DNA from 2 places in the Streptomyces sp. RPA4-2 genome. Region 1 is predicted to be linked to the other one. Evidence: riboswitches for the same ligand, from Rfam matches in the RefSeq annotation. Region 1 holds a riboswitch; the other holds the start of a gene.
The links. Region 1 has a riboswitch for glycine ahead of gcvP (aminomethyl-transferring glycine dehydrogenase). Riboswitches for the same ligand answer to the same signal wherever they lie in the genome.

Region 1 (15,954 bases):
GCGCGCGCCGCCTTGCGTCGCGCCCCGCACGCGACCGCGCCACGGACGAGTGACCGGCCCCGGTCCACCGCCGCTCCCCCGGCCGCCGGGCCTTCCCGACACCGCAATTCCTGACGGTTCATCAGTCTTGAATCTTCCAGGGCCTGCGGCTACCTTCCGCGACACCGTAGCTGCGCCGAGCGCAGCGCCCGACACGAAGGGGTGGCCGCATGGCCGAAGTCAGCGCGGAAGCACGCATCGAGGCACCGGCCGAGAAGGTGTGGGCGCAGCTCACGGACTTCTCCTCGTACGGCGAGTGGAACTCGACCCACACCAGCTTCCCCAAGGGCGGCCCCGCCTCACTCGAGGTGGGCGGGACGTTCGAGGAGAACATGAAGCTCATGGGGTTCCCGGCCGAGGTCGGCTGGACCATCGAGGAACTGGAGCCCGCCCGCGTCCTGGCCATCCGCGGAAAGGGACCGATGGCCGTCACCGTCGCCACCCGCTACACGCTGACCCCCGACGGCGACGCCACCTCGGTGCGCATCGACGGGGAGTTCATCGGCGCCGCCGTCTCGCTGATGGCCGGCAAGCTCAAGGACTCGGCGACGGCCGCCCTCAACGAGTCGTTGCGCAAGCTGGGCGGACTGGTGACCTGAGTCCCGCACCTGCGCCGAGGCCCGCACCCAGCCGCCGTAGGCGGAAAGGCGCCCCGCGAAGACACTTCCACGGGGCGCCGTCAGGTACCACAGCATGCCCGTCAGTCCTCGTCGGCGAGGATCAGGTACAGCTTCTTACGGGCTTCGTTGATGACCGCCAGGGCCTTGTCGCGCTGGTCCTTGCTGCCGGTCTTCCAGACCTGACCGAAGGCCTCCATGAGGCCGAAGCCGGCCTGCCGGATCTCGTGCAGCGTCTCCCAGTCGACTCCGCGCCCGGCCTCTTCCCAGGGAGCGTCGGGCCCCTCCTCGGCCGCGCCGCGGCCTTCCTCGGTGAGCGAGAACAGCTTCTTGCCGCCCTCGGCCGTGTTCGTGATGAGACCTTCGTCCTCCAGCAACTGGAGGGTCGGGTAGACCGAACCAGGGCTGGGCTTCCACGCCCCGCCACTGCGCTCGGCGATCTCCTGGATCATCTCGTAGCCGTGCATGGGCCGGTCCTTGAGCAGCGCCAGGATCGACGCGCGTACGTCACCGCGCCGCGCCCTGCCCCGGGGGCCGCCCCGGCCTCCGCGCCCGCCACCCCAGGGGCCCGGGCCGAAGCCCGGTCCGCCGAAGCCGCCGGGACCACCGGGGCCGAAGGGCCCGAAAGCCCCGCGCCGCCCCTCGAAGCGGCCCCTGCCCCGCGGGCCGGGTCCGCCGTGCCGGCCGTGTCCACGTTCGAATCCGAATTCCTGTCCTTCGGAACGCATCGCCATCACTCCATCCGTCTTTCCGTTGATCGACCCATCTTTCGTTGATCGGTCGCGATGCGTCAACGATATATCGGAACAGCTCGCTGAGCAACCCTCGGAGGCCGGGCAACCCTCGGATGCCGGATGCCGGGCAACCCTCGGATGCCGGATGCCGGGCGGCTCTCGGATGCCGGGCCTGCCGAAGACTCGGTGGAAGGAAGCCGCCTGCCGCGTACAGCCGGGTCGAAGGGGGCCGGGGTCACGACGCGGGAGCGACGGCCGGCGGGGCCAGAGCGCCGGAACCCGGGCGAGACGGGCTGGAACCCGCACGCGGGGGCCGGAACCCGGGCGAGGCGCGCCGGTATCAGGGCGAGACGGCTGGGAACCCGCGAGGGGCGGCCCGAAAGCGGGCCAGAACCCCGGAATTGGCCTTGTCCCCCGGCTCCCTGGGGCCGCTAGCGTCGGGACATGCGGATTCGAATCGTCGACGCCTTCACCGATCGCCCCTTCTCAGGCAACCCGGCCGGGGTCCTCCTCCTCGGCCCCGACGGCTTCCCCGAGGACGACTGGCTGCGGAACGTGGCTCTGGAGGTCAACCACGCGGAGACGGCGTTCGCGCACCCCTTGCCCGAGGGCGGTGACGCCGACTGGGCGCTGCGCTGGTTCACTCCCGCGAGCGAGGTCGCGATGTGCGGGCACGCGACCCTGGCCACCGCACACGTCCTGCGCACGACGGGCACCCACACGGGACCGGTGCGGTTCGCCACCCACAGCGGCGTACTCCACGCCACGCCCCAGGAGGACGGCACCCTCACACTGGACTTCCCGACCGCGCCGCTGACCCCCGTCGGCGTACCCGACGGCGTCGCGGAGGCGCTCGGCGCCGAGCCGCTCACGGCCTTCGACACGGGCCCGAACACCGGAGACCTGCTGATCGAGGTCGCCGACGAGAAGACGGTGCGCGGGCTGGCTCCCGACCTCGGGGCCCTGGCCCGGTACTCCGAGCGCGGCATCATCGCGACGGCCCGCTCGACGGACCCCGCCCGGGGCTACGACTTCGTCTCGCGGTGTTTCTTCCCGAACATCGGCATCGACGAGGACCCGGTCACCGGCAGCGCCCACACGGCCCTCGCGCCCTACTGGTCCGAGCGTCTCGGCCGCCCCGACCTGACCGGTCTGCAGGCCTCCGCGCGCTCCGGTCTCGTCCGCACCGGGCTGCGCGGGGACCGTACCCTCCTGACCGGCAGCGCGGTCACGGTCATCGAGGGCGAGCTGCTCGTGTGACGGCGGACGGACGGCGGCGTACGAACGTACGGACTGAGCCGTCGCGGCACGCCGGCGCGCTCGGCGGCGAGGCGCCCGGCGGCGGGGCGATCACGCCGTGGGCAGCCACCCCACCTTCCCCGCCAACACCGCGTACCCGACGAACGCCCCGATGTCGAGCAGCGAGTGCGCGACCACGAGGGGCCCGACCCGGCCCCACCGCCGGTACAGGTAGACGAAGACGACGCCCATCACCATGTTGCCGACGAAGCCGCCGATGCCCTGGTAGAGGTGGTACGAGCCGCGCAGCACCGCGCTCGCGACCAGGGCGGTGCCCGGAGTCCAGCCCAACTGGCCCAGCCGGCGCAGCAGATAGCCGACGACGATGACCTCTTCCAGCACGGCGTTCTGCACGGCTGACAGGATCAGCACCGGGTACTTCCACCACACGTCGGGCAGCGCCTCCGGCACGACCGTGAGGTTGGCGCCGAACCCGCGCGCCAGCAGATAGAAGGCGATGCCCGTGCTGCCGATCACCGCCGCGACGGCGGCCCCGCGTCCGAGGTCGGGCCAGGGCCGCGTGCGGTCGAACCCGATCACGCGCAGCCCCTGACCCTCCCGCAGCAGCAGGTGCGCGACCAGCGCGACCGGCACCAGGGCCGACGCGATGCCGAACAGCTGCCACGCCAGATCCAGCCAGGGCCGGCCCGGCGCGGCCGAGGCGTTCAGCGTGGCGGCCTGGTCCTTGAGACCACCCGGTTTGGTGACCGATCCGACAAAGCTGATCAGCGCGGACACCCCGCTGGCCCCGAGCGAGAGCCCCAGGACGAGCAGTGTCTCGTCCCGGAAAATCCTTCGCGTCAGCCGCTCCCCAGGAAAAGAACCGGCCGGTGACCCCGCCTCCACCTGCACTCCCGCCTCCAGTTGAGTAATCCCGCCTCATCCCCATCTTCGCCCCGCTAGGGTCTCGAAAGAAGTTGCGAAGATCGTGCGCGACAGGCCGTTGGGGGACGGACGCCGTACGGGCGTGCCTCCCCTTTTCGCCCTCTCCCGGCTTTCATACGTCTGCCTCGCGGCACCGGCTCACCCACGGAGGGCACCACCGTCATGGGACGTCACAGCTTGCCCCACCAGTCCGGGGCGGGCACGGCCGACCCCCGTCCGCGCCCGCGCCGCCGCACGGTGGCCCTCGCGACGGCACTGGTGGTGACGGTCGCCGCGGGCGCGGCGGCCGCGGTCAACGGCGGCCTGTTCGCCATCGGTTCGTCCTGCCGGGACAGCGCCGTGCACATCACGGTCGCCGCGTCACCCGACGTGGCGCCCGCTCTGAAGGCGCTCGCCGACCATGCCCGAGAGCGCGACATCACGTCCGACGGGCGCTGCATCGACGTCACCGTGACCGCCCGCGAGTCGTACCAGGTCGCCCAGTCGCTGGGGTCGGGCAAGAGGGCCGGCTTCCAGGCGTGGGTGCCGGACTCCGACGTGTGGGTGGACGGGGTCACCACACGCAGCGGGGCGCTCCAGGTCACCAAGGCGGGCAACGTCGCGTCCTCACCGGTCGGTGTCGCGATGGTCCCGTCCGCCGCCACGTCGCTCGGGTGGCCCGCCAAGACGTACACCTGGGCCGAACTGGCCGACGCCTCGATGCGGGACGACCGGTTCAGGCTGGGCGCGGCCGACCCGGCGCGCAGCGCGACCGGCCTGCTCGCGCTGACCCGGCTCAGCGGAACGGCGGACGGGACCGAGGGCGGCGGCATCCGGGCCGCGGCGCTGGCCAAGACGCTCTCGCCGCGCACGTCCGACAGCGACCGCCAGGTCCTCGACACCCTCCCCCGCGACGCCTCCGGTGCCGAGCGGAGCGACCCGAGGCGCAACCAGGCGCTGTTCCTCTCCGAGCAGTCGGCGTTCGTTCACAACTCCTCGTCCGGCCGCGGGCTCGGGCTCGACCTGTTCTATCCCAAGGACGGATCACCGCGGCTCGACTACCCCTTCGCCCTCGTCGACCGGCCGCGGCTGAGCACCGACGAGAGCCGGGCCGCGCTGCGCTTCATGACGCTCTCGGGCGAGCCGGAGGGGCGGCGGATCCTTCAGCGGTCCGGGTTCCGCACGGACGACGACGAGGTGTCCGGCGCGCTGGTCGCCAAGGCCGGCGGCCGTGCCCCGCAGCCCTTCGACCGCGCCGCGACCGAACCCCTCCCGGAGAAGGCGGTCGAAGAGGCGCTGGGCACGTGGACGATCACGGTACAGAGCGCCCGGATCACCGCCGTCGTCGACGCCTCCGCGTCCATGTCGCAGCCGGTGCCGGGCACCGGCCGGACCCGTATGGACGTCACCAAGGCGGCCCTGCTCCAAGCGCTCGCCACCTTCACCACGGAGGACGAGATCGGGCTGTGGAAGTTCTCCACCCGGCTCGACGGCGACCGCGACTACCGGGTGCTCGTGCCGACGCAGCGCCTCGGTGACCGGGAGGGCGGCAACGCCCAGCGGGCGAGACTGGCGGGGGCCTTCAACGCCCTGAAGCCCGTGCCGAACGGGGCGACGGGCCTGTACGACACCACCCTCGCCGCGTACAAGGCGGTCACCTCCGGCTACGCGAAGGGCAGGTTCAACGCGCTGGTCCTGCTGACCGACGGTGTCAACGAGGACCCGGGAAGCATCTCGCGCGCCGCTCTCGTCTCCCGGCTGCGGCAGCTCGCCGACCCGCGGCACCCGGTGCCGCTGATCGCCATCGCGGTGGGCCCGGACGCGGACAAGGCGGAGGTCGAGGAGATCGCCAAGGCGACCGGCGGCTCCGGCCAGGAGGTCAGCGATCCCTCGCAGATCCACTCGGTGATCCTCAGGGCCATCGTGCGAGCGGCCGCCCGCAGCCGGGGCTGAGGACGGCACCCACGCCTGCGGCGAGGCCGACGCGGCGCTCACACCCGCGGCCGGGGGTACTCACACCCGGAGCGGTGGTCACACCCACGGCCGGGACCCGGGCGGTGCTCACCCGAGGGGTACGGGCTCCGGCAGCCCCACCGGCCAGGTGTGCACCGGCTCCCCGAGGTGCATCAACTCGCCGTAGCGCCGGGTGGTCGCGGCCAGCGCGGCGTCCCGGCCCAGTCCCTTCTCCAGGGCCTGGTGGAAGGTGGCCGCCTGCCAGGTCGCCCCATTGACGCGCAGCCGGCACCGGTCCTCGATCACCCCGAGGTAGAAGTCGCGGTCGACGGGCTCCACCCCCCAGGCGTCCAGTCCCACGGCGGCGAGCGGCAGCAGTTCGTCACGGATCAGGTGGACCGCGTCCACCTCCGCGACGCCCCCGTACCGGCCCCGTCGCGGCCACTCCAGGCGCGCGTCGATGCCGTGGCGGCAGGCGGCGTCGAAGTTCGCGGCGGCGGACGCGAACGGCAGCCGTGTCCACACCGGCCGCGCCTCCTCGGCGAGGGCGCGGACGAGCCCGTAGTAGAAGGCCGCGTTGGCGACGACATCGGTGACGCTGGGCCCCGCGGGCAGCACACGGTTCTCCACGCGCAGATGCGGGACCCCGTCGGCGATGCCGTACACGGGCCGGTTCCAGCGGTACACCGTGCCGTTGTGCAGGACGAGTTCGGCGAGCTTGGGAACGCCTCCGGCGTCGAGGACCTCGAGAGGGTCCTCGTCGTCGCAGATCGGCAGCAGGGGCGGGAAGAACCGCAGGTTCTCCTCGAAGAGGTCGTACGCCGACGAGACCCACCGCTCGCCGAACCAGGTGCGCGGCCGCACCCCCTGGGCCTGCAGTTCGGGCGGCCGGGTGTCGGTGGACTGCTGGAACAGCGGCGGCCGCGACTCGCGCCACAGCTCACGGCCGAACAGGAAGGGCGAGTTGGCGCCGACCACGACCTGCGCGGCGGCCACCGCCTGCGCCGCGTTCCACACGTCCGCGAAGCGTGCCGGGGTGACCTGGAGGTGCAACTGCACCGAGGTGCAGGCGGCTTCGGGCGCGATGGACTTCGACGTGCACACCAGATGCTCCACGCCCTCGATGTCGAGCACGAAGTCCTCACCGCGGGCGGCCACGATCTGGTCGTTGAGCAGGGTGTAGCGGTCGCCGTCCGACAGGTTCGACGACACCAGGTCGTCACGGTCGATCGTCGGCAGAATCCCGATCATCACGATTCCGGCATCGACCTCGGCGGCTTTCCGGTGCGCATATGCCAGTGAAGTACCTAGCTCCTCGGCGAGCTGGTCGAATACCCTGCCGGCCAATCGATGTGGAGCTATGTTGACTTCCAGATTGAACATGGCAAGTTCTGTTTGGAAATCGTGACTCGCAATCCTTTCGAGTACTTGCGCATTCATCATCCTGGGCATGCCGTCGGGTCCGGCGAGATTCAGCTCGATCTCCAGGCCCATGAGATTCTTCGGGCGATCGAACCGCTTCTCCTCCAGCAGTCGCGCCAGCCCCGCCAGACACTCCCGGAGCTTGCCGCGGTAGCGCTGGCGATCGGACAGGTCGAACGACCCTGCCACGACCTTCTCTCCCATCGAAGTGTCCCTCCTCGAAGGGCGGGCCGATCCTCGGGCCCCCGCCGTCCCGGTGGATGATGCCCAGGCAAGCCGATCGATAACGCCTTGGAGGGCGCCGTCGGCCGCTACGCTGTGAGCAGGTGTCCAGCGGCACATTCACGAGGCATGGACCACGGCCTGTTTTCAGCCTGACATGATCTCGTGAAAAACGCCGACGAGAATCGGCCGACCGCTCGCGTGGAGTATTCCGAGGTCATCGTCGCACATCGCCGTGGAACCGGGATGAACCTCTCCTTTCGTCGACCGAATACCGCCTTGCTCTTCATATTCGGACCGACTAGACGAAACACCGTCTGAACACCTGTCGTATAAACTCCGCAAACGAGGCAGAGAGTTGGCGCTCGCGGTCCCAGGTCCTGCCGTCGAGGTGACACGCGGCAGGCGACACCCCCGTCGGCAGATCCAGACCCCCGCCCCTCCGACCCCGAGAGCTGACAGCGCCGTCCGCCCCCGCCCCCTCGCGCCACTGTGCCTGTCGAATGAGAGGCGACCCACCATGCCGCTGCACGTACCCCCGGCTCCCGCGCCCGCCCTGCGCACCGTTCTCACGGCACTCGGTTCCCCCACCGCAGTCCGCGAGGCCCGCACCCCGACCCTGCGGATGGCCGAGGGCCGGTCACCCCGAACTCCCGCTGCCCGTACACGTCCTGGACCGGAGCGATCCGGCCGGCCCGTCCGCCACACGACTCGTCGCGTGGCGTTTCCTGATCCGCTGCGGCGAGCGCTCGGTGGCCGCGGCCGACACCATGCTCACCCCGGACGGCTGGGCCTTCTCGCACTTCTTCGAAGGCCCCTACATCACCGCCACCGAGCGCGCCCTGCGCCAGGCCGAGAACATGAAGCAGTCGTTCCAGGCACGCCTGCTGTCGGTGCCCGAGCTCTACATGCTCACCCTCTGGCTGCACGGGGACTGCGCCGCCGACGGCGCCACCGGTCACCCGGCCGCCACCGACCTCCTGGTGCCACTGGCGCCCGCGCCGCCCGGTATCGCCGCCCACCGCCCGCACCGCGTCGCCGAGTTCCTGCCGGTCCTCACCCACCGTCTGACCGCCGCCCCGCTGCTCAGCTCCCCCGCATAGCCACCCGCACCCGGTCACCCGCACCCGTCCATGTGCCCCGCAGCCGTTCCTCCGGCCGCGGGGCACGTCGTCGCGCCGCGCGGGTGGCCCGCCAGGACTCGCGTGAACCGGCTCGGAACCGGATCGGAACCGGCTCCGAACCGGCCCGCTCGTTCGGGCCCATCCCTGCTCGTACGAGGGGAAACGCGCCCCTGACCGCGCCGGACTAGCCCCATCCGACCACCGCGAACCCCCCGAAGGGACCGTGCGGTTGCGATGAACCGTCCGCGAGGGTGACGCGTCTCCAACCTGTGAGGAGCGCTGCTGCCAAATCCCTGCGGATTGACGCCCGTAGGGCAACACTGGGTTCCAAACACACACCACGGGGGGCGGCCATGAGCAGTTCGAGCCGCGAATCAGACACCACGACCAGCACACACCTCTCAACCCAGCGAAAGATCCCATCCATGTGCCAGCACCAGCCACCCTGTCCGTCAGCCGAATCAGCCGACCGGGAGTCCGCGCGTCTCGTGGCGCACCACCCGGAACAGGGATGGAGCCTGCTGTGCAACGGCGTTCTGCTCTTCGAGGACACCGGTGAGCTCCTGCCGGACGGCCAGATCATCGCGCCGCACCGCCCGCTGGGCAGCGAGCACGTGATGACGGCCGCCTGAGCCGCACGCACCACGGGCGCCAGCCCGGACAGAACGAGGGGCCGGCCGGAGAGACACTCTCCGCACCGGCCCCGACGCATGTCCGCACGTGATCACTCCGCGTAACTTCCCGAGGACCCTCCGACCCCGACTCCCCACTCGGCGCAACACCCCCATACCCGCCCGCCTACCTGCCTACCTGCCTACCTGCCTACTACGGTCTGCCCGAACGGACATTCCCCTCTGCCTCTCCACCTCCTGAAGTCCCGCGGACGAAACGCTAGCGTCCCTTCGTGAGCCTCCGGGCGTCCGGGGAACCGTTGCCGGACCCGGCCCCGACGGCATCCGGTTCACCTCTACGGACCTCCCCCGAAGCGAGCAAGGCGGTCATGGGACTCCTGCACTCCCCCGATCGTGGGCGGCACCACCCGACGCCCGGTGACCGCACGGCCCAGGAGGATCCCGCGGCGCGCGAGGGACCGCCGAACGATCCGACGCCGGACGCACCTCTGACGGGCGCGCAGCCGGTCGGCGTGGAGCCCGTCGGGGTCGACGCGGTGGACCCGGCGCCGTCGGACGAGCGCCCCGAGCACACGCGCCGCCGTCGCCGCCCCGGACCGTTCACCCTGCTGGCCCTGCCAGGGCTGACCGTCGTGCTGGGCTTCGCGGGGGTCATGGCCGCGACGGGCCGTCTGCCCTCGCCCTGGTCGGAGGACTCGGACGCGCACCCGGCGACCGCGGGCAGCAGCGCGACGGACCGTGTCGACGCCTCGTACGTCCCATGGCTGCGCGAGGCGGCCAGGACCTGCTCCCTCCTGAAACCGTCCGTCCTCGCCGCCCAGATCGACCGGAGTTCCGGATGGAACACCGACCCAGCCACACTCTCGGGCACGGTGGGGATCGCCGGGTTCACCAAGAGCCAGTGGCGGACCTGGGGCAAGGACGCCGACGGCAACGGGAAGTCCTCGCCGCGCGACCCGGTGGACGCCATCATGGCGCTCGCCCGGCAGGACTGCGCTCTCGCCGAGGACGTCACCCGGCTCAGGACCCGTGGCACCGTGTCGGGCGACCTCCTCGACCTCACCCTGGCCGCCTACACGGTGGGCACGGACTCCGTGACGCGGGCGGGACGCGTACCGGCGACGGCGCGGACGTATCTCACCGAGGTCAAGGACCTGTCGGCGCGGTACAGGACCTTCGACCATGAGGAGAACGCGAAACCCGGCACCGGCAAGGCGAGCGGGGTACTGGCCCCACCGGTGACCACCCTGGTGATCAGCTCCCCCTTCGGATCACGCAAACACCCCCTCACGGGCGTCACCAAACTGCACACGGGCGTCGACTTCGCCGCTCCCCGGAACGCGCCGGTGTCCGCCGCACGGCAGGGGCAGGTCGTGTTCGCGGGAATGACCAAGGCGTACGGCAACCGCGTCGTGATCGATCACGGCACGATCGGCGGCAGGCGGCTGGAGACCACCTACAGCCACATGTCGTCCCTGCTGGTCACGGCCGGTCAGAGCGTCGAGACCGGAACCGCGGTCGGGTTCGTCGGTTCCACGGGCCTGTCGACGGGCCCGCACCTGCACTTCGAGGTGCTCGTCGACGGCGCGTACACCGATCCGATGCCGTGGCTCGCCGTCGCCCGCTGACGGCGCCGGGAGGTACGGCCGACGAAAGCGGCTCCAGGCGACCGGTAATGCCGGCCGCCGCCCTGTCCCAGGGCTCGTCACCGGCCCCCGCACCCCGAAAAGGGGCCGAGCACGGATATGCGGAAGAGGGGACGTGCCCCGGCTCTTGCCGGGGCACGTCCCCTCTTCCGATCCCTCACGTCACCGGGCGGGCCCTCACGTCACCGGGCCTGCCCGCCGGCCCTCCCCGGCCTCAGTCCTCGTAGGCGTCCAGCGGCGGGCAGGAGCAGACGAGGTTCCGGTCGCCGTACGCCTGGTCGATCCGGCGCACCGGCGGCCAGTACTTGTCCGCGGCCGCGACACCCGCCGGGAAGACCGCCTCCTCACGCGTGTACGCGTGCTTCCACTCACCGCCGAGCGCGGCGGCGGTGTGCGGCGCGCCGCACAGCGGGTTGTCCTCCACCGGCCAGTCGCCCGAACCGACCTTCTCGATCTCCGCGCGGATGGCGATCATCGCGTCGCAGAACCGGTCGATCTCGACGAGGTCCTCGGACTCGGTCGGCTCGATCATCAGCGTGCCCGCGACCGGGAAGGACATGGTGGGCGCGTGGAAGCCGTAGTCGATGAGCCGCTTGGCGACGTCGTCGACGCTGACGCCGGTCGCCTTCGTCAGCGGACGCAGGTCGATGATGCACTCGTGGGCGACGAGCCCGCCGGGGCCGGTGTACAGCACCGGGTAGTGCGGCTCCAGACGCTTGGCGATGTAGTTCGCCGACAGCACGGCGACCTGCGTGGCCCGCTTGAGGCCCTCGCCGCCCATCAGCCGGACGTAGGCCCACGAGATGGGCAGGATGCCCGCGGAGCCCCAGGGTGCGGCCGAGATCGGGCCGACACCGGTCTCGGGACCGGCGGCGGGCTGCAGCGGGTGGTTCGGCAGGTACGGCGCCAGGTGCGCGCGCACACCTACCGGGCCGACGCCCGGACCGCCGCCGCCGTGCGGGATGCAGAACGTCTTGTGCAGGTTGAGGTGCGAGACGTCACCGCCGAAGTGGCCCGGCTTGGCGAGGCCCACCAGCGCGTTGAGGTTGGCGCCGTCGACGTACACCTGCCCGCCCGCCTCGTGCACCTGGGCGCAGATGTCGGCGACATGCTCCTCGAACACACCGTGCGTCGAGGGGTACGTGATCATCAGCACGGCCAGCTCGTCGCGGTGCTGCTCGATCTTGGCACGCAGGTCCGTGATGTCGATCTCGCCGTCCTCGGCGGTCTTCACGACGACGACCTTCATGCCGGCCATCACGGCGCTCGCGGCGTTCGTGCCGTGCGCGGAGGACGGGATCAGGCAGATGGTGCGCTGCTCGTCCCCGTTGGCCCGGTGGTAGCCGCGGACGGCGAGCAGACCGGCCAGCTCGCCCTGCGAACCGGCGTTGGGCTGGAGCGACACCTTGTCGTATCCGGTGACCTCGGCGAGCCGCGTCTCCAGCTCCTCGATGAGCGTGAGGTAGCCCTGCGCCTGCTCGGCGGGTACGAAGGGGTGCAGCTGGCCGAACTCGGGCCAGGTGACCGGCTCCATCTCGGTGGTCGCGTTGAGCTTCATGGTGCAGGAACCCAGCGGGATCATGCCGCGGTCCAGCGCGTAGTCACGGTCGGAGAGCCGGCGCAGGTAGCGCAGCATCGCGGTCTCGGAGCGGTACTGGTGGAACACCGGGTGCGTGAGGTAGTCGTCGGTGCGCAGCAGCGCCTCGGGAAGCGTGTCCTCGGTGCTCGCGTCCAGCGCCTCGATGTCGCTCTCGATGCCGAACGCGGCCCATACGGCGCCCAGTTGCCTGCGCGCGGTGGTCTCGTCACAGGCGATCGACACGTGGTCGGCGTCGACGAGGTGGAGGTTGACGCCCTGGTCGCGCGCGCCCGTCACGATGTCGGCGGCCCGGCCCGGCACCCGGACGGTCAGCGTGTCGAAGTACGCGCCGTGCACGACCTCGGTGCCGCCGGCCCTCAGCCCCTCGGCGAGGAGCGTGGCGTAGCGGTGGGTGCGGCGGGCGATCGTCCTCAGCCCGTCCGGCCCGTGGTAGACCGCGTACATGCCCGCCATCACGGCGAGCAGCACCTGCGCGGTGCAGATGTTGCTGGTCGCCTTCTCACGGCGGATGTGCTGCTCGCGCGTCTGCAGGGCGAGCCGGTACGCCTTGTGTCCGTCCGCGTCGACGGAGACGCCGACCAGCCGGCCGGGCAGGCTGCGCGCGAACTTCTCGCGCACCGCCATGTATCCGGCGTGCGGACCGCCGAAGCCCATCGGGACGCCGAACCGCTGGGTCGTGCCGACCGCGATGTCGGCGCCGAGCTCGCCGGGCGAGGTGAGCAGGGTCAGGGCGAGCAGGTCGGCCGCGACGGTGACGACCGCGCCGAGCTCGTGCGCCTGCTCGATGACGGGCCTGAGGTCGCGTACGGCACCGGAGGCGCCCGGGTACTGGACGAGCACGCCGTTGATCTCGCGCTCGGCGATCGCGGCCGGGATGCCCTCGCTCAGGTCGGCGACGACGACCTCGACGCCGGTGGGCTCGGCGCGGGTCTCGATGACGGCGACGGTCTGCGGCAGGGCGTCCGCGTCGATCAGGAAGAGGCCCTTCTTGTTCTTGCCCATGCGCCGGGACAGCGCCATCGCCTCGGCGGCTGCGGTGCCCTCGTCCAGCAGCGAGGCGCCGGAGGTGGGCAGTCCGGTCAGCTCGGCGACCACGGTCTGGAAGTTGAGCAGCGCCTCCAGGCGGCCCTGGGAGATCTCCGGCTGGTAGGGCGTGTAGGCGGTGTACCAGGCCGGGTTCTCCATGACGTTGCGGAGGATCACCGGCGGCGTGAAGGTGCCGTAGTAACCGAGGCCGATCATCGGGTCGAGGACCTGATTGCGGTCCGCGAGGGAGCGCAGCTCGGCCAGGACCTCGGCCTCGGTGCGCGCGCCCGGGAGCTCGAGCGCCTCGGCGTTCTTGATCACGTCCGGCACGGCGGCGGCCGTCAGCTCGTCCAGCGAGCCGTACCCGACCTGCGCGAGCATCTTGGCCCGTGCTTCCGGGGCGGGCCCGATGTGGCGCTGCTCGAAGGGGATTCCCTGCTCGAGCTCGGAGAGCGGAATGCGATGGGCGGTCATTGCGGAGGCCTCCTGGTCACACACGACCTTCGAGGGGCACCACGGCGCGGGTGCCCCGACGGCCTCCCCCTCTGTCATCTGACCTGAGAGCTTCACCGGCCCGCCCGCCCGCTGCGACCCGGCTTTCACCGTCGGTGAGAGCGGAAGGCGTCAGCCCCGCCCTGCTTTCCAGAGTGACCTCGTCCGTGCGGTACGTGAGCCTGAGAGATTCCGGGGAGGATTTGCTCCTTCGGCGCCTCCGATGGTGTCTGGAGGACTCTCCCGCACGGGATCAGCAGCCGTTTGCCAGGGTACCAGCGTGAACAACGCACGGGCTTTCGAGTGGCCACCGTCACGAATGTGCTCTTTCGTAGTGCCTACGGATGAGTTGCAATCGAGTGGAGGGCCAGTGCAGACCGACATCGATCCGCGCAATCTGATCGGCCGCAAGGCGCTCGACCGCAATGGCGCCAAGATCGGCACGGTCGACGAGGTCTATCTGGACGACGCGACCGGCATACCGGAGTGGGCCGCCATACGTACGGGCCTGTTCAGCAGGGACGCCTTCGTGCCCCTGGAGCCCAGCGAACTCGTCGAGGGCAGTCTGCGCGTCCCCTTCGACCGCGCCCTGATCAAGGACGCCCCCGACTTCGGCGTGGGCCGCCACCTCTCTCCGGAGCAGGAGCTCCAGCTCTACCACCACTACGGTCTCGACGTGACGCCCCCGGGCCTCCCGCCGGACCGCGACTTCGGCCGTCTGGCGGGAACGGACGAGACCTGAGACAACCTGGCGGAGGCGCGGGAGAACGCGTCCGGGATACGGCGAACCAGGCGACCGGCCGGCCCGCACGGCCTCCGGTGCCCTGCCCAGCCCTTGCTGTCATCCGCACGGCCTCCGGTGCCCAGCCCTTCCTGTGTCGGCCGGCCCGGACGGGGCTCAGGCCCTCCCGGGCGCACCGGCGGACACACCGGTCGAATCCTCGGGTCTTCGGGGCACCAACGGCAGCGGGTCCGCGGGCTCCAAGGCCCGGTCGTCCGTACGGAACGTCCGCACCCGCCCCGGTTCCGAGTCGGGCGTCTCGAAACGCACCGTCACCCTCCCCAGCCCACTGCCCTGCACCCACCCGTGCCCGTACTCGGCATGGTGCACGTCGTGCCCCGCGGGCCAGCGCCGCTCGGCCGCCGGCACCTGTTCGGCGGCCGGCTCCTCCGCCCCCTCCTCCCCCTGCCCATCGGAATGCTCCTGCGCCGCCGTCTCCTCCACAGCGGCCCGGGCCTGCGCCGTGGCCTGGGCCTGGGCCTGCGCGAAGAGGTCCTCCTGCGTGTAGTCGGCGAGCCCTGACACACCGACGCCCAGCAGGCGAACACCCCCCGTCGTGTCCACCGCTTCCAGGAGCCGCCCGGCCGCCTCTTGTACGACCGCGGGGTCGTCCGTGGGCCCCCGGAGCGTCTCGGACCGGGTCAGCGTCGAGAAGTCGTACCTGCGCACCTTCAGCACGATGGTCCGTCCCGACAACCCCGCCCTGCGCAGCCGCTGCACACACCGGTCGGCGAGCCGCTGCACCTCGAGCCCGACCCGCACCCGGTCATGGATGTCCACGTCATAGGTGTCCTCGACCGACACGGACTTCGTCTCCCGCTCGGCCACCACGGGCCGCTCGTCGCGCGCCAGCGCCATCGCGTACAGCGCGTGCCCGTGGGCCTTGCCCAGCAGCCGTACGAGCTCGTCCTCGCCCGCCTCGGCGATCTCGTCGACCGTGTTGATCCCGCCCCGTCGCAGATGGTCCCCGGTGGCAGGCCCCACGCCCGGCAGGGTCCGCACCGGCATCGGCCCGAGCAGCGCGCGCTCCGTCCCCGGCTCGATCACCACCAGGCCGTCGGGTTTGGCCTGCTCGGAGGCGATCTTGGCGAGCATCTTGGAGGCCGCGAGCCCCACGGATCCGGTCAGGCCCGTGACAGCCCTGATGTCCGCGCGCAGCTTCACCCCGGCCAGCCGCGCCGAGGCGTCGTCCCAGGCGGTTCCCCCGGCCTCCAGGTCGACGAACGCCTCGTCCAGGCTCAGCGGCTCCACCAGGGGGGACAGCGTCCGCAGCAGCCCCATCACCTGGTCACTGATCTCCCGGTAGAGCTCGAAACGCGGCACGAGATACGCGGCGTTCGGCGCGAGCCTGCGCGCCTGGGCCATCGGCATCGCCGAGTGCACCCCGAAGACACGGGCCTCGTACGAGGCGGTGGCGACCACGCCGCGCAGCCCGAGGCCGCCCACGACGACGGCCTTCCCCCGCAGGCTCGGCTTGGATGCCTGCTCCGCCGAGGCGAAGAA
Region 2 (15,954 bases), 4.5 Mb from region 1:
GGCGAGGTGCACGACGGCTACGAGGCGGGCGCCGCGCTCCAGCGGATCGCGAAACCGCCGACGACCGTGCAGGTGGTGCTGCTGCCGCGGAGCGCCGGTGGCCACAACATGGCCCTGTGGCGGCCGCAGGTGACCGAGGTGTTCCGCTGGCTGACCCTGCAGATCGGCCCCGGCGCGCGGGCTAAGGCGTCTCCGCCTCCGTCGCTGTCGAGCGCCGGTTCCAGGCACGCGGCGCTCGCCAGTGGAAGCGCATCGCGAGAAGCCGCAGCACGAAGGCCATGACGACCGCGAGACCGCTGGTGAAAGGGGTCAGCGCGTCGTAGCGGATGCACAGGGCGACCATGGTGGCGCCGACGATGGCCGGGACCGCGTAGAGATCGCGGTCCCAGCGCAGCAGCGAGGGCACCTCGTTGGCGAGCACGTCACGCAGCACACCGCCGCCGACGGCGGTGGCGAGCCCGAGGGCCGCCGACGCGGTCAGGCCGAGACCGTACTCGTACGCCTTCGTGGTGCCCGCGACGCAGAACAGACCGAGTCCGGCCGCGTCGAAGACGTTCACCGCGACCTGGATGCGCTCCACCTCGGGGTGCAGGAAGAAGACCAGGAGCGCGGCGAGCAGCGGCGTGAGGAAGTAGCCGAGGTCGGTGAACGCGGCCGGCGGCACGGCCCCGATGACCACGTCACGCAACAGCCCCCCGCCCAGCGCGGTGACCTCGGCGAGGACGGCGATGCCGAAGACGTCGAAGTTCTTGCGTACGGCCAGCAGGGCACCCGAGATCGCGAAGACGAAGATGCCGATCAGGTCGAGCGTGTGCTGGACGGAGGGACTGAAAAGTTGCTGAAGCACCCCTACATTCTCACCCGCCGCAGGGACTGCACCTTACAAAGGAAGGCCTAGAAGGCGAACGGATGCCTAGAGGGAAGGTTTTCCCGGGCTGTAGAGCCAGGTCTGGAAGAGATCGTCGAGCTGCTGCCCCGAGACCTTCTCCGCGAGCCGGATGAAGTCGGCCGTGTTCGCGTTGCCGTAGCGGTGCAGCTTGGTCCAGGCGGGCAGCAGCTTGAAGAACGCGGTGTCGCCGATGCGCTCGCGCAGCATCTGGAGCGTCATCGCGCCGCGCTGGTAGACCGCCGAGGCGAACATGGTGTCGCGCTGCGGATCGGCCACCACCGTCTGCCAGAAGGACGAGTCCGCGGGCCGTGTGCCGTACCCGGCGAGGAACGAGTCGTGCGCCGAGCGGACGCCCTGGTGCTCGGACCACAGCCACTGGGCGTAGGTCGCGAAGCCCTCGTTGAGCCAGATGTCCTTCCAGTGCTCGACCGAGACCGAGTCGCCGAACCACTGGTGCGCCAGCTCGTGCACGATGGTCGACTCGGAGCGCACGGCGGAGTACGCGGGCTTGGACTGCACCTCCAGCGAGAACCCGGCCTCCGGCATGTCGTCGACGATCGCGCCGGTCTCCTCGAAGGGATACGGACCGAAGATCTGCGACCAGTAGTCGGTGGCCGCGGCCGTCACGGCGTACACGTCGACGCTGTTGCTGTTGGCGAGCACCGGGTCGATGGCGACGTAGATCGGCGTGCCGGCCGGGGTCCGCCCCGACTTCACGTCGAACTTCCCGATGGTCGCGGTCGCGAGGTAGGTCGCCATGGGCCGGTTCTCGCGCCAGTGCGTGACGGTGCTGGCCCCCCGGTCGCGCGTCGAGATCAGGCGGCCGTTGGAGACACCGGTGAGGCCCTTCGGAGCCTTGATACGGATGTCGTACGTGGCCTTGTCGGACGGGTGGTCGCTGGAGGGGAACCAGGTGGAGGCGGCGTTCGGCTCACAGGCGACGAAGACCCCGTCCGCGGTCTTCATCCATCCGTAGTCGGAACCGAAGACTATGGGGCCGTTGAGGGCTTCGGGGACACCCCCGTAGGTGACGGTCACCGTGAAGGTCCTGCCCTTCGACAGCGTGCCGCGCGGGGTGATGCGGATCTCGTCGCCCGTACGCGTGAAGCCCGCCCGTCTGCCGTTCACCTCGACCTTCGTGACCTCGAGCTTCTGCAGGTCCAGGTCGAACGACGAGAGGTTCTGGGTGGCGCGGGCCGTGAGCGTCGTACGCCCGTCGAGGCGGTCGGTGTCCGGGTTGTACGCCACGTCGAGGTCGTAGTGGCGGGCGTCGAAGCCACCGTTGCCGAGCTGGGGGAAGTAGGGATCGCCGATGCCGTCGGCGCCCGGTTTCGGGGCGGAGGAGGCGGCGATGACGAGAAAGGAGGCCGCCGCGGTCGCGAGGGCCCCTAAACGTGCCGAACGGGAGAGTGCCATGAGCGTCCCTTTCGTACGTGTTCCGATCGTTCCTGATCAGATGGACACGCGAGACTCTGCACTCTCCCGTTCGGGCATGTTCATGACTTTGCCCAATCGTCACGGCCTACTTGTCGGTTGACTCCTGACGACCGGCTTCCGGTTCGGCGGGGGCTTCCGCCTCGGTGACCTCAGGAGCCTCGACCGACGCGGAAGTCCCGGGAGCATCGACAGCCTCCGGAGCTTCGGCGGCCTCGGGGGCCTCGGGGGCCTCGGGGGCCTCAGCGGCCTCAGTGGCTTCCGCGACCTCAGCGGTCTCGACAACCTCAGCGGTCTCCGCAGCCTCGGCCGCGGCCTCGGGGGCCTTCTCCGCCGGCGCCTCGGACTTCTTCGCGGCGGCCTCCTCGGCCAGCACCGCGTCCGGGACCAGCTCGATCGCGACCTTGGCGGCCGACAGCAGCACCACGTCCTGCGGCGCCTGGTCCTCCGCGTTCTCCGGGTGGTGGCAGGCGACCTGCTGGCCGGGCTTCAGCTCGAGGAGCGGCGGCTCGGTCGTCTTGCAGATCTCCGTGGCCTTCCAGCACCGCGTGTGGAAGCGGCAGCCGCTGGGCGGCGCGATCGGCGAGGGCACGTCGCCCGTGAGCAGGATCCGCTCGCTCTTCACGTTCCGGCGCTTCGGGTCCGGGATCGGCACCGCGGACATCAGGGCCTTGGTGTACGGGTGCATCGGCGCCGTGTAGAGCGAGTCGCGGTCGGCGAGCTCGACGATCTTGCCGAGGTACATCACCGCGATCCGGTCCGAGACGTGCCGGACGACCGACAGGTCGTGCGCGATGATCACGTACGTGAGGCCGAGCTCCTGTTGCAGGTCGTCGAGAAGGTTGACGACCTGCGCCTGGATGGACACGTCCAGCGCCGACACCGGCTCGTCCGCGACGACCAGCTTCGGGTTCAGAGCGAGCGCGCGGGCGATGCCGATGCGCTGACGCTGACCGCCGGAGAACTCGTGCGGGTAGCGGTTGTAGTGCTCGGGGTTGAGGCCGACGACCTCGAGCATCCGCTGCACTTCCTTCTTGACGCCGCCCTCGGGCTCGACGCCCTGGAGCCTGAAGGGAGCACTGACGATCGTGCCGATCGTGTGACGCGGGTTCAGCGACGAGTACGGGTCCTGGAAGATCATCTGCACGTCGCGGCGCATCGGGCGCATGCCCCCGGTGCTGAGGTGCGTGATGTCCCTGCCCTGGAACTCGACCTTGCCACCGGTCGGTTCGAGCAGCCGGGTGATCAGCCGGCCCATCGTCGACTTGCCGCAGCCGGACTCGCCCACGACGCCCAGGGTCTCCCCCGCGCGCACCTCGAAGTCGATGCCGTCGACGGCCCGCACCGCGCCGACCTGCCGCGACAGCAGGCCCTTGCGGATGGGGAAGTGCTTCTGCAGCCCGGTCACCTTGAGCAGCGTCTCGCCCTTGGCCGCGCCCTTGGTGAGGGTCGCCGCCGGGGTCTTCGCCGTTTCCGCGCCGTCGCTCTGTGCAGGGATGGTCACTGCTTTGTCCTCTGCGTTCTCACTCACAGCTTGGGCGCAATCTCTTCGATCCAGATCTTCTCGCGCTGCTCCTGCGACATGTGGCAGGCGGCCCAGTGATCGCTGCCCACCTCGGCCAGCTCGGGGCGGACCGTGCGGGTGAGGTTGTCCTTGGGCACGTCCGCGTACGGGCAGCGCGGGTTGAAGGCACAGCCGGACGGGATGTTGATCAGCGAGGGCGGGGAGCCCTTGACCGGGATGAGGCGCTCGGTCTGGGCACGGTCCAGCCGCGGCATCGAGCCGAGCAGACCCCAGGTGTAGGGGTGCCGGGGCTCGTAGAACACCTTCTCGGCCGAACCGCGCTCGATGCAGCGGCCGCCGTACATGACCAGGATGTCGTCCGCCATCTCGGCGACGACGCCCAGGTCGTGGGTGATCATGATGACCGCGGAGCCGAACTCCTTCTGCAGATCCCGGATCAGGTCGAGGATCTGGGCCTGGACGGTCACGTCCAGGGCCGTGGTCGGCTCGTCCGCGATGAGCAGTTCGGGGTTGTTGACCAGCGCCATCGCGATCATCGCGCGCTGGCGCATACCGCCGGAGAACTCGTGCGAGTAGCTGTCGACCCGCTTGCCCGGCTCCGGGATGCCGACCCGGTCGAGCATCTCGATGGCACGGGCCCGCGCCACCTTCCTGCTGACCTTGTTGTGGGTGCGGTAGGCCTCGATGATCTGCGCGCCGACCGTGTAGTACGGGTGCATGGCGGACAGCGGATCCTGGAAGATCATCGCCATCTTCTGGCCGCGCAGCCGGCGCACGTGGTCGGGGTCGGCGCCGATGAGCTCCTCGCCGTCCAGCCACACCTCGCCGGAGATCTTCGCCTTGGCGGTGCGGTGCAGCCCCATGATGCCGAGCGAGGTGACCGACTTGCCGGAGCCGGACTCGCCCACGATGCCGAGGGTCTGGCCGGGCCTCACGTCGAAGCTGACGCCGTCCACGGACTTGACCAGGCCGTCGTCCGTGTCGAAGTGGATACGCAGGTCGCGGACCGAGAGGAAGGCCCCCTCGGCATCCGTCGGCGCGCTCTCCACGGGCTCACCGACTGCCGCTCCGGTCTTGCTGAGTTCAGTCATGCGAGCCTCACCCGGGGATCAATGGCGGCGTACACCAGGTCCACCAGCAGATTGCAGACGACGATGAAGAAGGCGGCGACCAGGGTGACGCCCATGACGATCGGCAGGTCGTTGTCCGACACGCCCTTGACGGCGTAGAAGCCGAGGCCCTGGAAGGAGAAGACGTTCTCGGTGATGACGGCGCCGCCGACGAGCAGGCCGAAGTCCATACCGAAGATCGTGACGATGGGGGTCAGCGCGGCCCGAAGACCGTGCTTGGCGATCACCTTGGACTCCCGCAGGCCCTTCGCCCGGGCGGTGCGGATGTAGTCCTCGTTCATGGTCTCCAGCATTCCGGCTCGGGTGAGCCGGGCATAGAGCGCCGAGTAGAGGAACGCGAGGCTGCACCACGGGATGAGCAGGTTCCACGCCCATTCACCGGGGTTGTCGGTGAAGTTGACGTAGTTGACGCCCGTGTCCCAGATCGGCCACTGGACGGTGAAGAGGCCCAGCGCCAGCATGCCGGTGAAGAAGATCGGGAGGGAGACGCCGGCGAGGGCGATACCCATGAAGAAGCGGTCGAGGAACGAACCCCGCTTGAGGGCCGACACGACGCCGGTCGCGACACCGGTGGTCACCCAGATGACCGCCGCGCCGATGGCCAGCGAGAAGGTCACCGGAATGCGGTCGGTGATCTGCGGCCAGACCTCGATGTGGGACTTGAACGAGTAGCCGAAGCACGGCGCGGAGCAGTGCGAGGCGTCGGGACCGAACTTGTAGTCCGCTCCCACGAAGATCTGCTTGATGAAGTGCCAGTACTGCTCGTAGAGCGGCTTGTCGAACCCGAGGTTCTGCTTCACCGCGGCGATGGACGCCTTGTTGGCGTCCTTGCCCACGTACTGGGCGGCCAGTTGGTCCATCGACTGCCCGGCGAGCCGGGGGACGAGGAAGAAAATCGCGAAGGTGACGGCGCTGACGATCAGCAGCAGCACCACAGCGCCAAACACGCGTCGGATGATGTACGCAGCCACAGCTGTCCGGCATCGATGCCCGCCGGCCGGGGGTCACCCGGCCGGCGGACACCGGCGCCTTCACCTGCCTTTCAGTCTCTTAGCCCAACGGGCCCGCAATTACTTCGCGGAACCCATCAGCAGGTAGTCGTACATGCCGAGGTAGGCCTGGGTGACCGTGACGTTCGTCGCGGAGGTGGGCCGCATCAGCAGGTTCTTGCGGTAGACCAGCGGGACCACGGAGGCGTTCTCCATGACCAGCTTGTCGACCTCGCCCCACGCCTTCGTACGGGCCGTGGCGTCGGTGTTGGCAATGCCCTCGTTCAGCGCCTTGTTGATCGCCGGGTCGTTCAGCTCCGAGACGTTGTTACCACCGGACGGCTTGATGGCCGAGCCGTTGATGATCTGGTCCAGGAAGCCGAAGCCGGTCGGCCAGTCCGCGCCCCACGCGGTCATGATGATGCCGAGGTCGTGCTCGTGCACGTAGCTCGGGACACCCGCGAAGTTCGAGAAGTACTTGCCGCTCGGGTAGGACTTGATGTTGACCGTGATGCCGATCTTCTTCAGCGACGCCTGGATGGCGGTCGCCATGGCCATCTCAGCCGGACGGTCCGAACGGGCCGACAGGTTGGTGGTGAAGCCGTTCGGCTTGCCACACGCCTTCAGCGAGTCCTTGGCCTTCGCCACGTCGCCCTTGTTGCCCGCGGACGGGTACAGGTCGAACTTGGTGTAACCGTTGACGGTCGGCGGAAGCAGCGTCGTGGCGACGTCACCCTTCGGGTCACCGCCGGCCGCGGCCTGGACCGAGGCCTTGTCGAGACCCCACTGGACGGCCTTGCGGCAGTCGATGTTGTCGAAGGGCTTCACGTGCAGGTTCAGACCCGCGTACCCGGTCGCACCGGCGTAGGAGCTGTCGAGCTGCGCCTTGTACTTGGCGTTCGTCAGAACCTTGGGCTGGGTCTCCGGAGCCACACCGGTACCAGCGCCGTCAACCGTGATGTTGTCCGACATCAGGTTGTTGTCGATGGTCGTCTGGTTGACCTTGAACCGGATGTTGACCTTGTCCGGCAGGGCCTTGCGGATCGGGTCCGTCGCCGGGTCCCAGTTCGTGTTGCGGACGAGGGTGGCGCTCTTGCCCTCCTCGTACGACTGGAACTTGTACGGGCCCGAGGAGACGATGTGCTGGACGTACGAGGCGCCCGTGTCCTTCGCCTGCGGCACCGGCGCCGTCTGGTTGAACGTCGCCAGGTAGTCGAAGTCCGCGAAGGCGTCCTTCAGCTTGAAGACGATCGTCGTGTCGTCCGGCGTCTCGATGGACGCGATGCCGTCCTTCGACTTGTCCTTGTAGGGACCCTTGTACTTGTCGCCACCGAGGAGGTGCGCCTTGAAGTACGTCGGACCGTTGGACAGCGCCTCGGGAGCGAAGTTGGAGCGCTCGACGGCGTACTTGACGTCCTTCGAGGTGATCGGGGTGCCGTCGTCGTACTTCAGACCCTTGCGGAGCTTGTACGTCCAGGTCTTGGCGCCGTCGCTGGGCACACCGAGACCCTCGGCGAGGTCCGGGACGACCTCGAGGCCGGCCTTGCCCGCCGCGGGCTTGAAGGTGGTGAGAGAACGCGCGTAGAGGCGGGAGAAGTTCTGCACCCAGCCGTAGTACGTGTTGCCCGGGTCGAGCGAGTCCGGGACGTCGGAGATCTCGAAGTTCTCCGTGCCGCCCTTCTTGGTGCTCGCGTTGACGACGGACGTGAGCGCGGCGTCAGCCTTCGCGGAGGAGCCCCCCTTGCTGCCGCCACCGTCTCCGCTGTCGGAGCTGCTGCACGCAGACGCCCCCAGCGTCAGCGCCACTGCAGTGGCGACTGCAGCTGTCACTTTCTTGGTCTTCACCTGAGGAAAGCCCCCTCAATTGATGGTTGCGGCGGACGAACTGGGTGTTGCCGCGCGTTACTTGCTGCGGGGATCGAGTGCGTCACGCAGCCCGTCGCCCAGCAGGTTGAATGCCAGGACCGTGATGAAGATGGCCAGGCCCGGCACGATCATGTACATCGGATCGGTCTCGTAGAGGCCGGCCGCGCTGGTGAGCATGCCGCCCCAGGAAGCCTGAGGCGGCGCGATGCCCACGCCGAGGAAGCTGAGGCCCGCCTCGAACAGGATGTTCGTCGGGATCAGCAGCGTCGCGTAGACCAGGATCGGCGCGACGAGGTTGGGCAGCAGCTCTCGGAAGAGGATGAACGGCCCGCGGGCACCGAGGCTGCGTGCGGCCTCGACGAACTCGCGCTCACGCAGACTCAGCGTCTGCGCACGCACGATGCGTGCCATGTACGGCCAGTTGAAGAATCCGATCACGAAGATGAGTACGGCGATCCGCAGCGGAAGTCCGGTCAGTCCGAACGCCCCGTCCTGCAGCGAGGCCGAGATCGAGATCGCGAAGAGCAGCAGCGGGAAGGCGAGGAAGGTGTCCATCGCCCGGCTGATGATGGTGTCGACCCAGCCGCCGTAGAAGCCGGCCACGACGCCGAACACGACGCCGATCACGACGGACAGCATCGTGGCACCGCCTGCGACCAGCAGGGAGACCCAGGAGCCCTCGATGATGCGGGTCAGCACGTCGCGCCCGAACTGCGGGTCGACACCCAGCGGGTGGTGCAGGCTGATGCCGCCCCAGCTGCCCCTGGGCGACAGCAGGGCCGGGTCGATGAGGTCCTGGTGGAACTCGTTGGGGTCCAGACCGAAGATCGATTCGATGGGCTTCGCCAGGACCGCCATCAGGATCAGGAGGATGACGACGATTCCGCCGGCCACCGCGACCTTGTCCCGCTTGAAACGGTTCCAGGCGATCCGCCCGAGGGAACGACCCTGGATCTGGCTCTGTTTGGCCCCGGCGAGGACTGCCTCCGGCTGCGCCTCGGCAGCCGCCCCGGTGGTCTCGATCGGTGCGGTCACAGTGCCCTGACCCTTCTCGCCGGTGGTCACCGGCCTCTGCATGCCGCGGTCTACGGCTTGCCTCGCCTACGACGTGCGCAGTTGCCGCAGATGATGCGGCGCCGCTGCGCTCTTGAACTACGACTTGTCTCGCTCACAGGATCGATGACCCCATGTCTGACACGGGAGTCTTCAGCGACTCCACGATCACGTGCCAGAGCTGACGGGGAAAGTATGCGCAACCGTGATGCTCTTAGGGGGATTCCGTTATCCGAACAGTGGGTAACGGGGGTCGGACAGTGGTCAGTTGGTATGGAAGGGTCCACGAGGGACCCTTTCACCGCTTGTCACCCCCAAAGCGGACAACCGGCCCTTTCGCCTTCTCGCGCGCAGGTCAGCGCGGTGAGGAAGGTGAAGGGGCAACCAGTATGCGTGAGGCCGCGACAAGCCGTGACCACTCGCCGCCGGCTCAAACCTGGCCATCGGCAGCCTCCCCGGCGCACCGATGGAACCCCGCATTCCCCCAGGGACCAGCCCCTACCTCCCCGGCGACCCCGATGAGCGGACACCCCAACTCCCCGTTGGCGCACTCCACTTCGACGGCGAGTGACATGGATCACAGCGGCCGGGAGGCGCGCCCGGTCCAGGACTTCCGGCGGACGTCACCCACCCCCGCAGGCCGGACATTCCACGCGATCACGAGGTGGGGCCACCCCTGATGAAAGCGGATTCCGGTACGAACAGGCCCGCGCCCGCCGTACCGCGGGGCGCTCGGCGCGAGCCTCGAAGGGAAGTTGGCCAGGACCGAGAAGATCGAGGCCGACGGCGGTTGCACGGACACGCTCACCCGGCGGGCCAAGAAGGAACAGCGTCTCTTTTCCGTTGCCGGCGGCAGGAAAGCACTACGGATATGCGCGGCCCAAGCTCCCGTGCGCCGACCGCACCACGAAATGGGCCGACCGCACCGCCAAGCGGAAGGAGAAGACGAACCGCGCCGTGGTGACGGAACGGCCGGCGCCGGCCCGCAGCCGGCACCGTGCGGCGCGGATCAGTACAGTCCGCGCGCCGGCGGGTAGCCGTACCCGCCCGCCATCGGTGCCTGCGCCGGGGCCGCGTGGGCCTCGCGGTCGTAGAACGGGCGCGCGTTGGCGCGCAGCCACATCGCCACCGGGTCGTACTCGTCGGACATCGCGACGGTCGACACGGGCAGCCCGTCCGGAACCGCGCCGATCGACTGCTGCATCATCGCCCGCACCGAGTCGACGGCGGGCGGCGAGGTGTCGTAGACCTCGAGGCCGATGGCCAGATACGGCGCACCGAGCGCGGGCTGCACCCAGGTCCGCCGCAACGAGCGGACGGCCGGGGTGCGATGCGCGTTCTGCGTGAGCAGGGCGTAGAACTGCGGGATCTCGATGCCGGGTTCGGACAGCCGCAGCGGACCTGCGGGCTGGCGCTCCAGGCCCGCGGCGATCCGGCGCAGATCCAGCCACGGGATGCCGAGCCCGCCGCCCGGGGCGTGCGGATTGAGCCACAGCCCGAAGTGGTCGGGGTAGAGGGTGCGGGCCACGTCGACGCCGTCGACGACCTCGTACGACCGGTTCCAGCCACTGGCCGAGAGCTCCTGGGCGGAGGTGACGCACGGCGCGTAACCGAAGCCGCCCACCTCCATGTTCCCGTACTGGGCGTCCGGGGAACCGCCCTGGCCGTGCCAGAGCAGCATCCACACCTGGCCGGACGACGGGGTCGCGAGCGCGCGAAGGAGCGCCTCGTAGGCGTCGTAACGCCCGGGCGTCACCTGGCGCAGCATGTGCTCGACCTGCCCGGCCGCGGCCGTGCCCGACGCACTCACCCTCAATCGCCCCTTCGCGAAGAAATCACGATGAACTCACCCATTACGCCAGCGACACCGGCGGCCGAGGTACCTCGACACCTCGACCACACCCCGACCGAGCCATGAAACCAGCTTAAGCGGCGATCCTGACAGCGACTTGACGCACGGCCCGGGAGCTCCCCGCCGCGTCAGTAGCCCTGCTGGTAGAACGGGCGCACGTTCGCGCGCATCCACTCCCCCACCGGGTCCTGCGCGACGTCGAGGAACACCATGTTCACCGGCCGGTCCACCGGCACCCGGCCGAGGGCGCGGCCGAGCGCGTCCAGCGGGAGCGTCCGGGCGTCGCCCTCCCATCCGGCCAGTTCGACCCCGATGAACATCAAGGGGTGGTCGCCCTCGATGCTGGCCAGGCAGCGACGCGCGGTCAGCACCACACCGGTCGCCGCGAACTCGGCCGAGGCCGCGGCCAGGAAGTCCACCGGGTCGTCCTGCCAGTCCGGTTCGGAGAGTTTCACCCGGCCGCCGCTCGCGGGACCGTCCAGCGGGGTGCGCCCGGCACGGCACAGTTCGGCGACCGCGAGGGGCGGCAGCGGTACGCCCACCACACCTCCCGGGTTGATCGCGACGCCGACCTGCGGGGGCAGCCCGCGGGCGAACTCGACGGCGGGCGCGATCGTGAACGACAGATGGCCGCCGACGACCTGGCGGAACTGCTCCTCGGAGCTGAAGACCGGCACGTACGCCTGTCCCTCGATCTCCAGCGTGGGCAGGTCGAGGGGGCCCGCGTGCGGACCGCCGCCGTTGGGCAGCGGCACCCAGACGAAGCTGCGGCCGAGGACCTCGACGATGCGGCCGCCCGCCGAGGGCACTCCGAGGGACGCGGAGAGCACCTCCTCCAGTTCGTTGCCCGGCCACCCGCCGTGCGGGTGGGGGTGCGGGTGCGCTGGTGCCGGGAAGTCGGGGAAGTCCATCTGTCTACCGCCTGCTGTGAACCGCTGATCCGGTGTTCCGGTGTCCTGGTGTGCTGTTCTGCTGTGGTGTTCCGGCTGGAAAGGTTAGTGGGCGCCTACGACCCTCTCGTACGTCGATGTCCCGTTCTCCCGTGCCGGCTTCCGTCCGGCCCTCTGTCCGACCGGCTCCGCACTGCCGTACGACGTGCTTTCGTACGACGTGCTTCCGTACGACGTGTTCCGTACGACGTGTTCCGTACGACGGGCTCGCGCGCGGCCGGCACCCCGCGCCCGTCAACCGTCGAAGCCGATCCGGCGCAGGACGTCCGCCGCTTCGCGGTCGAGGAGTACCGCCGAGCCGCATCCCTCCGGCAGTTCGCCCCGCTCGACGGAGCGCACCAGCCGGCTGAGCGCGCCCCGGTGACGCGCGAACGCGTACCGCGAGACGCCCCGGCCGCGTTCGCGCTGGCCTTCCAGCGCCGTGCCCGGTGTGACGTCGAGGAGCAGGAGGTGGAGTGTGCCGCCCCGGCGGCGGGCCTCGCGGGCGAGCCAGCGGCGCACCCAGGCCTGGGTACCGCAGTCGTGCACGACGACGCCGGTGCCGGAACGCAGCGTGCGGCGCAGGCCCGCGTAGTGCGCCAGGCGGACGAGGGGGCGGTAGAGCGCGTACGGGAGCCGGCGGGCCAGCCGGCCGTCCCAGCGGTCGCGGGTGTCCTGGGAGTCCACGCGCCGGCCCGCGACCGCGCGGCGCATCAGGGTCGACTTGCCGCTGCCGGGCAGCCCGGTGACCACCACGAGGTCCGCCGTGCCGAAGTACAGGCCGTGCGGGCTGTGTCCGGCGCGCTCCCGGAGATCGCGCACGACGGCCGCGGGGAGCGCGCCGCACACCTCCCGGGCCGTGGTACCCGGCTGCGGCGGCAGCGCGAGGGCCGAGGTCGTGGCGTACGCCCTGGTCCTGTTCACCGTGATCGTCCTCCCCTTGGGTCTGGAGTCCCATCCCCGTCGAGTGTAAAGAGAAGGTAATGCGCGATGCTTGCTGTTTCCATGTTCGGACTGCCACAGCCCGGTTACAGATGCGGACTGCCGTCATCGGACGGCGCGTGCAATGATGTGCCCGCCAACTGCATACCGGCCGCTTGAATCCGCGCGGGAGAGTTCCCAGTGACGTGCACACATCCGTGTGACGTACGTCCGGCTGGGACGCCGAAGGAGCAAGTCCCTCCCTTGAATCTCTCAGGCCCCGTTACCGCGCGGGCGAGGCACATCTGAAAAGCGGGCCGCTGACCGGTGGCTCCACCCAAGGTGCAAGTCGTGACCTCCGTTCGCGGGGTCGTGATGAACCTCTCAGGTTCCGATGACAGATGGGGAGGAACGACCTCGCCGTCATGCCTTGGGAGCCCCACCGATGAGCAGTAACGCACCCCGCCGTACCGCGCTCGATGCCGTGCATCGCTCGCTGGGCGCGATGATGACCGACTTCGCGGGCTGGGACATGCCCCTGCGGTACGGCTCCGAGCGCGACGAGCACGTCGCCGTCCGCACCCGGGCCGGTCTCTTCGACCTCTCCCACATGGGCGAGATCACGGTCACCGGCCCGCAGGCCGCCGCGCTGCTGAACCACGCGCTGGTCGGCAACATCGCCTCCGTCGGCGTGGGCCGCGCCCGCTACACCATGATCTGCCGGGCCGACGGCGGCATCCTCGACGACCTGATCGTGTACCGGCTGGCCGAGACCGAGTACATGGTCGTCGCCAACGCCTCCAACGCCCAGATCGTCCTCGACGCGCTGACCGGGCGCGCCGCCGGCTTCGACGCCGAGGTCCGTGACGACCGGGACGCGTACGCGCTGCTCGCCATCCAGGGCCCCGAGTCCCCCGGGATCCTCAAGTCGCTCACCGACGCCGACCTCGACGGCCTGAAGTACTACGCGGGTCTGCCGGGCACGGTCGCGGGCGTCCCGGCGCTGATCGCGCGCACCGGCTACACGGGCGAGGACGGCTTCGAGCTCTTCGTGGCCCCGTCCGACGCCGAGAAGCTGTGGCAGGCGCTGACCGAGGCGGGCGCCCCGGCCGGGCTGGTCCCGTGCGGTCTGTCCTGCCGCGACACGCTGCGCCTGGAGGCGGGCATGCCGCTGTACGGGCACGAGCTGACCACCTCGCTCACCCCGTTCGACGCGGGGCTCGGGCGGGTCGTGAAGTTCGAGAAGGAGGGTGACTTCGTGGGGCGCGAGGCCCTGGAGGCAGCCGCCGGACGCGCCGCCGCGAACCCCCCGCGGGTGCTCGTCGGGCTCGTCGCCGAGGGCCGCCGCGTCCCGCGCGCCGGGTTCGCCGTCGTCGCGGGCGGCGCGGTCGTCGGTGAGGTCACCTCCGGCGCTCCCTCCCCGACGCTGGGCCGGCCGATCGCCATGGCCTACGTCGACGCCGCGCACGCCGCGCCGGGCACCGCCGGCGTCGGCGTGGACATCCGGGGCAGTCACGAACCGTACGAGGTCGTGGCGCTGCCGTTCTACAAGCGCCAGAAGTAGGTCCACCCGGGGCCGGGCGCGTCGACGTGACGTACCTCGTCGCGCCCTGTCCCCTGTCTCACGACACCCCGGCATCCGGACACCCCGTCCGTACCCGTTCACCAGCACTCCCCCGCGTACAGGAGAATTCAGGCCATGAGCAACCCCCAGCAGCTGCGCTACAGCAAGGAGCACGAGTGGCTGTCGGTCGCCGAGGACGGCGTCTCGACGGTCGGCATCACCGAGTTCGCGGCCAACGCGCTCGGCGATGTCGTCTACGCCCAGCTTCCGGAGGTCGGTGACACGGTGACCGCGGGCGAGTCCTGCGGGGAGCTGGAGTCGACCAAGTCGGTCAGCGACCTGTACGCGCCGGTCACCGGCGAGATCGTGGAGGCCAACCAGGACGTGGTGGACGACCCGTCGCTCGTGAACTCCGGGCCCTTCGAGGGCGGCTGGCTGTTCAAGGTACGGGTCACGGACGAGCCGGACGACCTGATGTCCGCCGACGAGTACACCGCCTTCACCGCCGGCTGAGGAGTCACCGCATGTCGCTTCTGAACACGCCCCTGCACGAACTGGACCCGGACGTCGCGGCCGCCGTCGACGCCGAGCTGCACCGCCAGCAGTCCACCCTGGAGATGATCGCCTCGGAGAACTTCGCTCCGGTCGCGGTCATGGAGGCCCAGGGCTCGGTCCTGACCAACAAGTACGCCGAGGGCTACCCGGGCCGCCGTTACTACGGTGGCTGCGAACACGTCGACGTCGTCGAGCAGATCGCCATCGACCGCGTCAAGGCGCTGTTCGGCGCCGAGCACGCGAACGTACAGCCGCACTCGGGCGCCCAGGCCAACGCGGCCGCGATGTTCGCGCTGCTCAAGCCCGGCGACACGATCATGGGCCTGAACCTCGCGCACGGCGGGCACCTGACCCACGGCATGAAGATCAACTTCTCCGGCAAGCTCTACGACGTGGTCGCGTACCACGTGGACGAGGAGTCGGGCCGGGTCGACATGGCCGAGGTCGAGCGCCTCGCCAAGGAGTCCAGGCCGAAGCTGATCGTGGCCGGCTGGTCCGCGTACCCGCGCCAGCTCGACTTCGCCGCCTTCCGCCGGATCGCGGACGAGGTCGGCGCGTACCTGATGGTCGACATGGCGCACTTCGCCGGCCTGGTGGCGGCGGGGCTGCACCCGAACCCGGTGCCGCACGCCCACGTCGTCACCACCACCACCCACAAGACGCTGGGCGGCCCGCGCGGTGGCGTGATCCTTTCCACCGCCGAACTGGCCAAGAAGATCAACTCCGCGGTCTTCCCGGGCCAGCAGGGCGGTCCTCTCGAGCACGTGATCGCCGCGAAGGCCGTCTCCTTCAAGGTCGCCGCCTCCGACGACTTCAAGGAGCGCCAGCAGCGCACGCTCGACGGCGCGCGGATCCTGGCCGAGCGCCTGGTGATGGCCGACGTCACCGAGCACGGCGTCTCGGTCCTGTCGGGGGGCACGGAGGTTCACCTGGTCCTGGTCGACCTGCGCAACTCCGAGCTGGACGGACAGCAGGCCGAGGACCGGCTCCACGAGGTCGGCATCACGGTCAACCGGAACGCGATCCCGAATGACCCGCGACCCCCGATGGTGACCTCGGGCCTGCGCATCGGCACGCCCGCCCTCGCCACCCGCGGCTTCCAGGCCGAGGACTTCACCGAGGTCGCGGACATCATCGCCGAGACGCTGAAGCCGTCCTACGACGCGGACGCCCTCAAGGCCCGGGTGTCCGCTCTGGCCGACAAGCACCCGCTGTACCCCGGCCTGAAGTAGTTCGCGCGGAACGTA

Region 2: linked by a shared signal. The riboswitch ahead of gcvT (glycine cleavage system aminomethyltransferase GcvT) and the one ahead of gcvP (aminomethyl-transferring glycine dehydrogenase) in region 1 are both predicted to bind glycine.

Annotation. Positions count from the first base shown of each region.
Region 1 covers NZ_CP050975.2:1,744,102-1,760,055, forward strand. The annotation lists gene HEP85_RS07315 (SRPBCC family protein) at 210-638, shown strand; gene HEP85_RS07320 (PadR family transcriptional regulator) at 740-1,384, opposite strand; gene HEP85_RS07325 (PhzF family phenazine biosynthesis protein) at 1,835-2,650, shown strand; gene HEP85_RS07330 (CPBP family intramembrane glutamic endopeptidase) at 2,741-3,541, opposite strand; gene HEP85_RS07335 (substrate-binding and VWA domain-containing protein) at 3,737-5,506, shown strand; gene HEP85_RS07340 (glutamate--cysteine ligase) at 5,615-7,132, opposite strand; partial or broken gene HEP85_RS07345 (hypothetical protein) at 7,671-8,253, shown strand; gene HEP85_RS07350 (DUF5999 family protein) at 8,700-8,906, shown strand; gene HEP85_RS07355 (M23 family metallopeptidase) at 9,275-10,534, shown strand; gene gcvP (aminomethyl-transferring glycine dehydrogenase) at 10,767-13,652, opposite strand; glycine riboswitch at 13,831-13,926, opposite strand; gene HEP85_RS07365 (PRC-barrel domain-containing protein) at 14,041-14,412, shown strand; gene HEP85_RS07370 (DNA polymerase IV) at 14,569-15,954, opposite strand, start outside.
Region 2 covers NZ_CP050975.2:6,285,563-6,301,516, reverse strand. The annotation lists gene HEP85_RS27715 (esterase family protein) at 1-282, shown strand, start outside; gene HEP85_RS27710 (trimeric intracellular cation channel family protein) at 182-847, opposite strand; gene HEP85_RS27705 (M1 family metallopeptidase) at 914-2,305, opposite strand; gene HEP85_RS27700 (ABC transporter ATP-binding protein) at 2,412-3,827, opposite strand; gene HEP85_RS27695 (ABC transporter ATP-binding protein) at 3,851-4,939, opposite strand; gene HEP85_RS27690 (ABC transporter permease) at 4,936-5,949, opposite strand; gene HEP85_RS27685 (ABC transporter substrate-binding protein) at 6,049-7,812, opposite strand; gene HEP85_RS27680 (ABC transporter permease) at 7,870-8,868, opposite strand; gene HEP85_RS27675 (enhanced serine sensitivity protein SseB C-terminal domain-containing protein) at 9,896-10,696, opposite strand; gene HEP85_RS27670 (enhanced serine sensitivity protein SseB) at 10,867-11,649, opposite strand; gene HEP85_RS27665 (AAA family ATPase) at 11,923-12,597, opposite strand; glycine riboswitch at 12,766-12,887, shown strand; gene gcvT (glycine cleavage system aminomethyltransferase GcvT) at 13,034-14,152, shown strand; gene gcvH (glycine cleavage system protein GcvH) at 14,288-14,665, shown strand; gene glyA (serine hydroxymethyltransferase) at 14,677-15,939, shown strand.